DNA from 2 places in the Hymenobacter sp. FMD4 genome. Region 1 is predicted to be linked to the other one. Evidence: riboswitches for the same ligand, from Rfam matches in the RefSeq annotation. Region 1 holds a riboswitch; the other holds the start of a gene.
What was found. Region 1 has a riboswitch for S-adenosylmethionine ahead of AC5FXY_RS07660 (phosphoadenylyl-sulfate reductase). Riboswitches for the same ligand answer to the same signal wherever they lie in the genome.
Positions count from the first base shown of each region.

Region 1 (4,881 bases):
ACGCCACGTCGCGCCTGCTGGCCGAGGCCATGGGCCTCACATCGGAGCAATACACCGTTACGTTCCAGAGCCGCCTCCAGAGCCGCCTGCGCGACCCGTGGTTGCAGCCCTACACCGATGAAGTATTAAAGGAATTTCCGGCCAAAGGCATCAAGAATGTGCTGGCTTTCAGCCCTGCCTTCGTAGCCGACTGCCTGGAAACCACCATCGAGGTGGGCGAAGAGTTTAAGGAGATGTTTGAGGAGGCCGGCGGCGGCCATTGGCAGCTGGTGCCCAGCTGCAACACGCATCCGCTGTGGGTAGATGCGGTAGTGGATATGATTCACCGCAACTAGACGCCGCTTTTATAACCGAAAGCCGCCGGACCAAGCCTATGAACACTGTTTCGGGGCCGGGTCCGGCGGCTTGTGTTTTAACCGTTCTACAGCTTGCCCAGGCGGGCCGTCAGGCCGATGTTAGCCACCAAGGGCCAAGGATCAAGCGTTGTGCGGGTACGCGAAACAAACTGCAAGCCCAAGCGGCTGCTTAGCATCAGCCGACGCGAGAGGAAGCGGTTGGTGGTCAGTATGGGCTGATAATGGATTTGCCGCAGCCCCGAGGCGTCTTGCACTACGGATATTGGACTGCTGCGAGGGTTAGTGCTGGCCCTGATCAGTTCCAGATACTCCACACCGTATACGCGCAGCGCTAATCCCATCTGCCACCGTTCCGTAGGGCTCCAGATCAAGGTAGGCTGCACGTACGCCGTACGGTAGCGGCTGTTGATATCGACGGTAGAGCTGCCTTCGAAACTGTTGCGCAAAGCCTGACCACCACCATAACCTGCCCCAGCGTAGGCTGCCAGCATGATCTGCTCGCTTGGCCAGAGGTAGTACCCCATGCCTACTTCGCCACCGCCAAACCGGTTGCCATTGCCCCCACCCCATACCATGCCAGCTCCCGTCAGGGCCACGTGGTTGGTGATGGCCCAGGCAGCTTGCGCTTCCAGGCCATTGAATCCAAGGCTGGCACGCGCTTCCACGTTACCCTTTTCCACCAATACAGGCAGATTGGCCGACTGGGGCATCAGTGCCGGCGCACAGCCACTCAGCCCGCTGAGTGAGGGTACCGCTATGATGACGGCAATGCTTATGAAGAAGCGCATAATCATGCGAGTTGAAAGTGGCCTAATAAGGTTGCATAAGGAGCCGACAATGTACTCAGCGAATTAGCGGGACACCGTAGGTAGCAGTTCGCAACTGTCGGCACTACATCGGATTTATTGGCTAGCGCATTATTGCAGGGGAATAGATTTCGAATTCGTTTATTAATTAGCTTCGAGAGCGGGTAAATACCATCCTTTTATTAAGTCAGCATATATTATCACCATAGGCCAACCCTACGACTAGGGCATGCGTATTGGCTTCGACGCAGGTAAGTCGCAAAAAGAATTTGCAATTCTAAAATTTGTGTGACTACCTTTGCTTCATCAATTCTACCCAGGATTGTTTTTATACAGAGGCGTGGAGAGACAGGCTCTACGAAGCGCCGGCAACCACGGGAAAGTCCCGAACGGTGCCAATTCCTGACCATATAAAAACAACGACGTCGTGAACTTCGACCTCACCCCCCGCGCTACCTCTTTTGGCTCTGCTGCCTCGCAGCCGGAGTTGTTCGGCCTCAACATGCTGTTTTGCTGTTGTATGCCGATGCGCAGCGCGTGTTGTTGAGGCATTCACACCTCTGCTTCCCGTTTGCTGGAACCCGGCCCTTAGGCGCCTGCTATCTGGTGTATAGCCTAGGTTCGTTCGGTTTGGCTGCTTGAGCTTTGCTCGCTTCCTGTCCTTCCAGCAGCCCTTTCTTCTTGTCTTACTTGGCTTGTTTCGCTGCGGCAAAACAGTCATAGCTCTTCTGCGCATGTCGACGACAATCGATGCACAGGTGGCGCATATTCGTCAGCAATTAATTGGAGCTGACGCACTGGATATTTTGCGCCTAATTGCTTTTGAATTTCCGGGTAAAGCTGCTTTTTCCACTTCTTTTGGATTGGAAGATCAGGCAATTACGCACCTGATATTTTCGCATGATTTACCGATCGAAGTATTTACGCTCGATACTGGCCGGAATTTTCAGGAAACATACGCCACCTGGAGCAAAACTGTGCTCAAATATGGCCAGACCATAAGGGCCTATTACCCCGACCACGAGCAGGTGGCGGCGCTGGTAGAGCGCCAAGGCCCCAACGGCTTCTACGAAAGCGTGGATGCCCGTAAAGCTTGCTGCCAGGTACGCAAAGTGGAACCGTTGAGCCGCGCCCTGACTGGCAAAGCGGCTTGGGTAACCGGCATCCGGGCCGAGCAATCAGCAAACCGCACCGGCATGCAGGTGGCCGACTACGATGCCACCTACCAGCTGCTGAAGGTAAACCCACTGCTCGACTGGACCTGGGAACAGACGTGGGCGTTCATTCGGGAGTACGGCATTCCGCACAATCCCCTGCACCTGCAAGGCTTCGTGAGCATCGGCTGCGCGCCGTGCACACGGGCTGTGAAGCTCGGTGAGGACTTCCGGGCTGGCCGCTGGTGGTGGGAAGACCAGTCGGCCAAGGAGTGCGGCCTGCATGCCACCAGCGCAGCGGCCGAAACTCCGGCTACCGCTTAACTCTGCCCCGCCCTTACCGCATTTCCCGCTCTTCCTACCCTTCCAAAAATTCGGCTGTACAGCCGAACAGGCACCTCCTTGCCTTATGCCAACGCTCACTAGACTCGACTACCTCGACCGGCTCGAAGCCGAAGCCATCCACATTCTGCGCGAAGTGGCCGGACAGTTTCAGCGCCCCGCGCTGCTGTTTTCGGGCGGTAAAGATTCCATTGCGCTGGTGCGCCTCGCCCAAAAGGCCTTCCGCCCCGGCAGGTTTCCGTTTCCGCTGGTGCACATCGACACGGGACACAACTTCCCGGAAGTGCTGGCCTTCCGCGATGCGCTGGCCGCCGAGCTAGGCGAGCAGCTGATTGTGCGCCACGTGCAAGACACCATTCAGCAGCGCGGCTTGCGCGAGCCGGGCGGCAAGTTCCCGAGCCGCAATGCCCTACAGACTTACACCTTGCTGGACACCATCGAAGAATTTGGCTTTGATGCCTGCATCGGTGGGGCGCGCCGCGACGAGGAGAAGGCCCGCGCCAAGGAGCGCATTTTCTCGGTGCGGGACGAATTTGGGCAGTGGGACCCGCGCCGCCAGCGGCCGGAACTCTGGGACATCTACAACGGCCAGATTCAGCCGGGCGAGAACGTGCGCGTATTCCCCATCTCCAACTGGACCGAGCTGGACGTGTGGAATTACATCCAACGCGAGGACATTCCGCTGCCCAGCATCTACTTCGCCCACGAGCGCCGCTGCGTGGTGCTGCCCAGCGGCCAACTCCTGGCCGTAACCGACCATCTCTCGCTCGACGCTTCCGATGAGCTGACTACCCGTCAGGTGCGCTTTCGCACCGTGGGCGACGCCACGTGCACCGCCGCCGTGGAAAGTGACGCAGTCACGCTGGAAGCCATCATTGAAGACATTCTGCAAGCCAAAGTAAGTGAACGGGGTGCTACCCGCCTCGACGACCGGATTTCCGAAACCGGCATGGAGGACCGCAAGCGCAACGGCTACTTCTGATTTTAATGTGCTGCGCTTCGCTAATGTGGAAAACGTGCTGATGTGCTAAAAAGCTCGTCGGAACAGCATTGGCACATCAGCACATTCAACCACATCAGCACATTTTCCACATCAATCACATTCTCAAAGTGGACCTTCTCCGATTCATCACCTGCGGCAGCGTCGACGACGGCAAGAGCACGCTCATCGGGCGGCTGCTTTACGACAGCGCCGCCGTATCCCTTGACGTGCTGGCGGCGCTGGAAGAGCAGAACCGCACTTCGGCCGCCGGCACCGTAGACCTCGCACTGCTCACCGACGGCCTGCGGGCCGAGCGCGAACAGGGCATTACAATCGATGTGGCGCACAAGTACTTCACCACGCCACGCCGCAAGTTTATCATCACCGATACGCCCGGCCACGTGCAGTATACCCGCAACATGGTGACGGGCGCTTCCAATGCTGATCTGGCCATTGTACTCGTCGACGCCCGGCAGGGCATCGTGGAGCAGACGCGCCGGCACACCATCGTGTCGTCGTTGCTGGGCATTCGGCACTTCGTGCTGGCCGTGAACAAGATTGACCTCGTGGGCTATTCCGAGGCGGTGTTCCGCGACATCGTGGCTGATTACGCGGCCCTGGCCCATCAGCTCGGCATCCGGCAGGTGACGAGCATTCCGATCAGCGCCCTGCTCGGCGACAACGTGGTGCGGGCGTCGAGCAATCTGCCTTGGTACCAGGGGCCGAACCTGTTGGAGCACCTGGAAACAATAGCAGTAACTGCCGAGGCTACGCATGAGCCGGCGCGCTTCCAGGTGCAGTACGTTATTAGGCCGCAAAGCGCGGAGCTACCCGATTACCGGGGCTACGCAGGCCGTGTCCAGAGCGGCGTGTACCGCCGCGGCGACCGGGTGCGCGTGCTGTCTGTCGGCATCGAAACCACGCTCGAAGCCATCGAGGTAGATCAGCAGGAGGTGGAAATAGCCGTGGCCCCGCAAGCCGTAGTGCTACGCCTTGCCGACGACGTGGACATCAGCCGCGGCGACACCATCGTGCCCGTGGACCAGGCTCCGGAGCCTACCCGCGAGTTGGAGGCGACGCTGTGCTGGATGGCGGAGCAACCCCTGCGCCCCGGCCGCAAGCTGCTGGTGCAACACCACGCCGCCAAAACCAAAGCCGTGGTTCAAGCCATCGTCGGCAAAACAGACATTCAGACCTTCACGCAGCAGGAAACCGACGAAGCCCGGCTCAACGATATCGTG
Region 1 is NZ_JBZYWH010000005.1:200,018-204,898, reverse strand. It holds gene hemH (ferrochelatase) at 1-335, shown strand, start outside; gene AC5FXY_RS07665 (hypothetical protein) at 422-1,144, opposite strand; SAM riboswitch class I at 1,488-1,579, shown strand; gene AC5FXY_RS07660 (phosphoadenylyl-sulfate reductase) at 1,897-2,640, shown strand; gene cysD (sulfate adenylyltransferase subunit CysD) at 2,726-3,640, shown strand; gene AC5FXY_RS07650 (sulfate adenylyltransferase subunit 1) at 3,769-4,881, shown strand, end outside.

Region 2 (4,881 bases), on a different contig from region 1:
CGAATAGCTGGCTTACCTAACTACCAAGCTTAACCAAAAAACCTTGGGCGGAGCCGGCTCCTCTTTGCCACTTCTGCCAGGCCAAAACCGGCTTGATGAAGTGGGAGAGGGGAGTCAGCGCCGCCCAAGGCTTTATGCAGTGGCTTGCTATGCCGCGTTAGTGGCCGGATTCAATACCTGAATCACCGCTTCCGAGAAACGCTCCATTTCCTCTAGCTGCGGGCTGGCCTGCAGCAGGAAGAAATCGACGCCGACCTGCTCAAACGCCCCGATGCGGTCCTGAATCTGGGCGGGCGTGCCGGTAAGGCCGGTGCGCAGGCCCCGGTTCGATACCGAGTAATCCTGCAAGGACACTTGCTGCTCCAACTGCGTGCCAGCCAGCCACTGCTGGTAGTTGCCGTAGCCCGCCGACGAAGCCTGCACGTTGGTGATGCGGTCCAGCTCCTTCTTTACTTCCTGCTCCGAGTCGCGCACGATGGTGTAACCGGCCACCCCGAACTTCATCGGCGGCAAGCCTTTCTGTTCGCGGCGGCGGCGCATATCGGCAATGCGCGTTCCGATCTGCTCCGGCGAGTCGCCGTGCATCACGTACCCGTCGCACTGCGTCGAAATCAGCTCCTTGGCCGCTTCCGACTCCCCACCCGCGTACAGGAATGGCTTCTTGGCGGGCTTGGGCTGCAGCACGTTGTCGGCTACCTGGTAGTACTTGCCGTCGTAGGAGAAATGGTCCTTGTCCCACACGCTGGTCAGCACGTCCAGCCACTCCTTGGTGCGGGCGTACCGGTCGTCGTGCTGGTCGAACTGCAGGCCGTACTTGGTGGCCTCGTCGCGCCACCACGACGACACCACATTCAGCGACAAGCGGCCGTTGCTGATCAAGTCGATGTTGGCGGCCTGCTTGGCCAGGATGGCGGGGTTGTGAAACGTGGGGCGCACGGCCACCATGATTTCCAGCTGCTCGGTCACAGCGGCCAGGGCCGCGGCCGTGCTCCAGGCCTCCAGCGACGGAGCTTCCTGACCCTTGATGTCATTCAAAAACAGCTCCGCGATGAGCGTGAGGTCGTAGCCGAGGGCTTCGCTGCGCTGGCCCAGGGTCTTGACGTAGTTCCAGTCGGCGCGCATGTTTTCGTCGTCCACGTTGCGCAACCACCCGCCAAAAACGGGCATCCAATAGCCAAATTTCATTATACCAGAGCGTTTTCGGTGGCCAAAGTCAGTTCGCGTTCCAGGTAATCCACGAAGCGGGCGTAGGGGTCGAAGCCCACTACGTTCACGGCATCGGCCACGAAGTTGGACAGCGCGTTGACGTCGTAGAACAGCACTTCGCCGGAGCGGTCGTCGATAAGGTATTCGATGCCGCCCACGTCGATTTTGGCGGCGGCTACGATGCGCTCCACGGCCTCAATTACTTCGGCTGGCGGCGTGAAAGCCTCCACCTGAATGCCTTTTTTGGGGGCTTCCGTCAAGCAGAACTCCGCTGACTGCTCCTCCGGAATCTGGCAGATTTCAGCCGGGCAGAGGTTGAAGCTTTCCCCGGTAGTGTACACCTTCATGGCATAGAGAAACTTGCCGTCAAGCATTTCCACGCGGTGAATGTTGCCGCCGCGGGGCGTCACGTACTCCTGCACCAGCGCCGTCTGGTCGATGCCCAGGTCGATTTGACCGGCTTCCACGGCTGCCTTCAGGCCTTCCAGAGTATCGAAGCGGATAATGCCTGCGCCGCTGCCGCCGATATTTACCTTCACCACGATGGGGAAGCGCAACTGCTGCGCCGCATCAATGGTGCGCGACGCGTGGTTTACCACAAACGACTTCGGAAAATTCAGCCCTAGTGAGGCAAATAGCGAGAGTTGCCGCGCCTTGTTGGTTTCGATGCTGGTGGCCACCGAACCGTTGATGACGCGCACGCCCACCCGCTCTAGGTGCGTGGTGTAGCCCGCCGTGTGAAAGATGCCCTGCCCGTGGCCGCGCAGGTAAGCCGATGAACTCATGCGGTTGACCACCAGCGCGTAGCGGCTTTCGGTTTCGGTTGGATCAAACAGGTGGTGAGCTGCGTCGATTCGCTCGTAAGGCAGCCCACGGCGGTCTAGCTCCGCAAACAGCGGTTTAAACCATTCGGGGTGCTCGTAATAGATACCTATGGGCTTGGGATACTGTGGCATGACAGCGAAAAGAAAGTGACGAGTGAAAAGCCTCAGGTACAGCCGAAATGGACGGCTGACATGATAGTAAAGGCTTGAAAAACAAGAATTAGGGTGTGGTCCGGCCATGCCGCCAACCGAAACGGGCTGACGCAGTGCTGCCGATGGGCAGCGGAGCCAGGAAAATGGGTAGGAGCCCGTCGATGACGAAACGACCATACCGTAGCGCAAAAGCGCTACGCCGCTTAGGCTGCGTGTAGAAAGCAGCGTTACGCGCCAGCGTCAGCTAGTGCGGGAGCAGTCGGGAAGGGAGCTAAAAAGACCAGCTCAACAACAACACGCCGCAACTACCATGGCCATACAGCAACACAGCGCACCGCACTGGTTGAAGGCATTGGAAGTAAACTGAAAAACGGCGGAGCGGTTGGTTGAAGCCACGGCTGTTTGTTTTTATATGGTCAGGACTTGGCACCGTTCCCGGGATGACTCCCGCTGGTGGTTGCCGGCGTTTCGCAGAGCCTGTCTCTCCACGCCTCTGTATAAAAACAATCCTTTGGTCGGAAAGAATTGGTGGTGCAAAGGTAAAGCAGCCTTTGCGACATAGCCAAACTGTACCGTAAAAGTACGGCGGTAACGTTTTGGAAACCGGGCATAAAAAAGCCGCGGACCAACCGAATATTTCGGTATGGTCCGCGGCAGAAACGGAGCAGCTTATCGGAGCAAGCCGATAGTAAAAATTTTGAAAGGGTTCTGAAAATCAACTCATCAACCCAGAACGTCATGTCGAGCGCAGTCGAGACATCTCGCTCGATAGCAATCCTCTCGTTGAACAATGAGGCTACTACCAGCCGTCAGCACGCGAGATGTCTCGACTGCGCTCGACATGACGGGCTAATGGTGCTGCTATGACACGCAGCTTAGTTAGCCGGGAACTCCGTGAACGAGGAGAAATCCACCAGCTTGCCTTTCTGAATAAGCTTCAGCTCTTCCTTCAGGTTCTTTTCGTTGCTGCGCGTGGTGTACTCCGCATCAAGCTTGGTCAGATCGGGCTTACCGGCATTCACCCAGGCGGTGTACCAGAAGTTAGCCGTGGCCTGGGCCGCGTTGCGCATCTGCCGCTCAATCATGTTGTTGAGCGACTTGTGGTAGGCGCTGGCGTAAGGCAGCGTGTGGTATTTCTGGTTGAAGACGTTGCGCTTCTCTTTGCCATCGGCGCTCAGCTCAATTTTGCTGCCCTGAAGTTCGCCAGCCAGCTTCTTCTCGATGGTGAGCATGCTGTCGGCGGCGGCGTGACTGCGCGCGATGATGGCCCAGGTTTCGGCAGCCGGGTCCTGAATCAGCTTCGGCTCGGCAAGCTTGAAGTTGTAGTTCTTGCCAAATTGCTCGGGCAGCTGTGACTCGTAAAACGAGTGAATGCCTTTCTGGCCGGTTAGCTGACCGTCGTGGTTGGCGGAGGTGTGCAGCGGTTGGTGCGCATCGCCGATGTAGTGGCCTAGGTCGGCGGCGAGGAACAGGATTTCGTCCTTGCGCTGGTTCTTCATGGCCTGCGTAAGCTTGCCGAGCATGTCCTGGATGTACCAAGGCAGGCGGCCGCTCTTGTCAAGCTGGGCTGCATCGTACTTGGCGTAAGCTTCGGTGGGCGTTTGGGGTAGCTCACTGATGGGGCCGGTGCCGTAGTGCTCCAGGTCGATAAAGTGCCGCGGGAATTCAGCCTTGTCGTTGATAGCGTACTTGCGCGAATCCGGAATCACCGACTCCGTTACCACGTAATCGACGTGGTTGTAGAAGAAGGTGCGCATGGAGGCAGGCAGGGCCAGCACGGCGGCGCGGTTGATGCGCTGGTGGCCCCAGTTACCCCAGGCAAACAGCAGGGAAGGAGCAGCAAGCAGCAAAGCCGAGGCCAGCAGCCAGCGGCCGGCACGACGGTAAAAATGAAGCATAATGGGTGTGGGCGTGAGAAAGGAAAAGGCAAAAGTCGCCTCTTTTGCGCGGTGTGCCAAACGCCGGTTTGCTGACTCACGGCCAGAAGAAGCCAGCCTGCCAGCTGTGGCCACAATCGGGGTAGCTAGCGCCTAAGAAAACTCTTCAACGCCGGCTGAGCGCTGGCTCACTGGTCAGCTCCTCTTTTCGAACCAGCGACGAAGCCCGGATCAGCACATCGGGCGGAAGTACGATGCGGCGGGGCAGGAAGTCCTTGGTTTTCTGCTGCATGATATCAAGCAGCAGCTTCACTGCTTCTTGCCCCATTTGCTCGCAACGCTGGTCTACGGAGGTAAGCATGGGCTCGGTGAAGAAGGTGATGGGCTCGTTGCTGAAGCCCGCGAGCAGCATGTCGTCGGGGATGCGCAGGCCACGCTCCTTGAGCACGTGCATAGCCCCAAGGGCGCCCATGTCGCTGGAGGAAAAAACGGCGTCGGGCGGCTGGGGCAGGGCCAGCAGCTTTTCCATGCCTGCTATTCCGTCTTCGTACGTCAGGTCGCAGTCATGCACCAGTTGTTCATCCAGTTCCAGGCCGTTGGCCAGCAGGGCATCCTGGTAGCCGCGGTAGCGGTTGTTGTAGATGTTCAGGTGGCGCGGACCTCCAAAATGCGCAATGCGGCGGGCACCCTGGTCGATGAGGTGCTGCACCAACTGGAAGGCGCCAAGGTAGTCGTCGATGACCACGGAACTGACATTGACGTGTTCCAGGGTACGATCGAAAAGCACCAGGGGAATCTCGCGTCGGCGGATTTTCTCAAAG
Region 2 is NZ_JBZYWH010000012.1:30,624-35,504, forward strand. It holds gene AC5FXY_RS12595 (LLM class flavin-dependent oxidoreductase) at 148-1,185, opposite strand; gene AC5FXY_RS12600 (ATP-grasp domain-containing protein) at 1,185-2,162, opposite strand; SAM riboswitch class I at 2,589-2,687, opposite strand; gene AC5FXY_RS12605 (zinc dependent phospholipase C family protein) at 3,059-4,081, opposite strand; gene AC5FXY_RS12610 (LacI family DNA-binding transcriptional regulator) at 4,227-4,881, opposite strand, start outside.
Region 2: linked by a shared signal. The riboswitch ahead of AC5FXY_RS12600 (ATP-grasp domain-containing protein) and the one ahead of AC5FXY_RS07660 (phosphoadenylyl-sulfate reductase) in region 1 are both predicted to bind S-adenosylmethionine.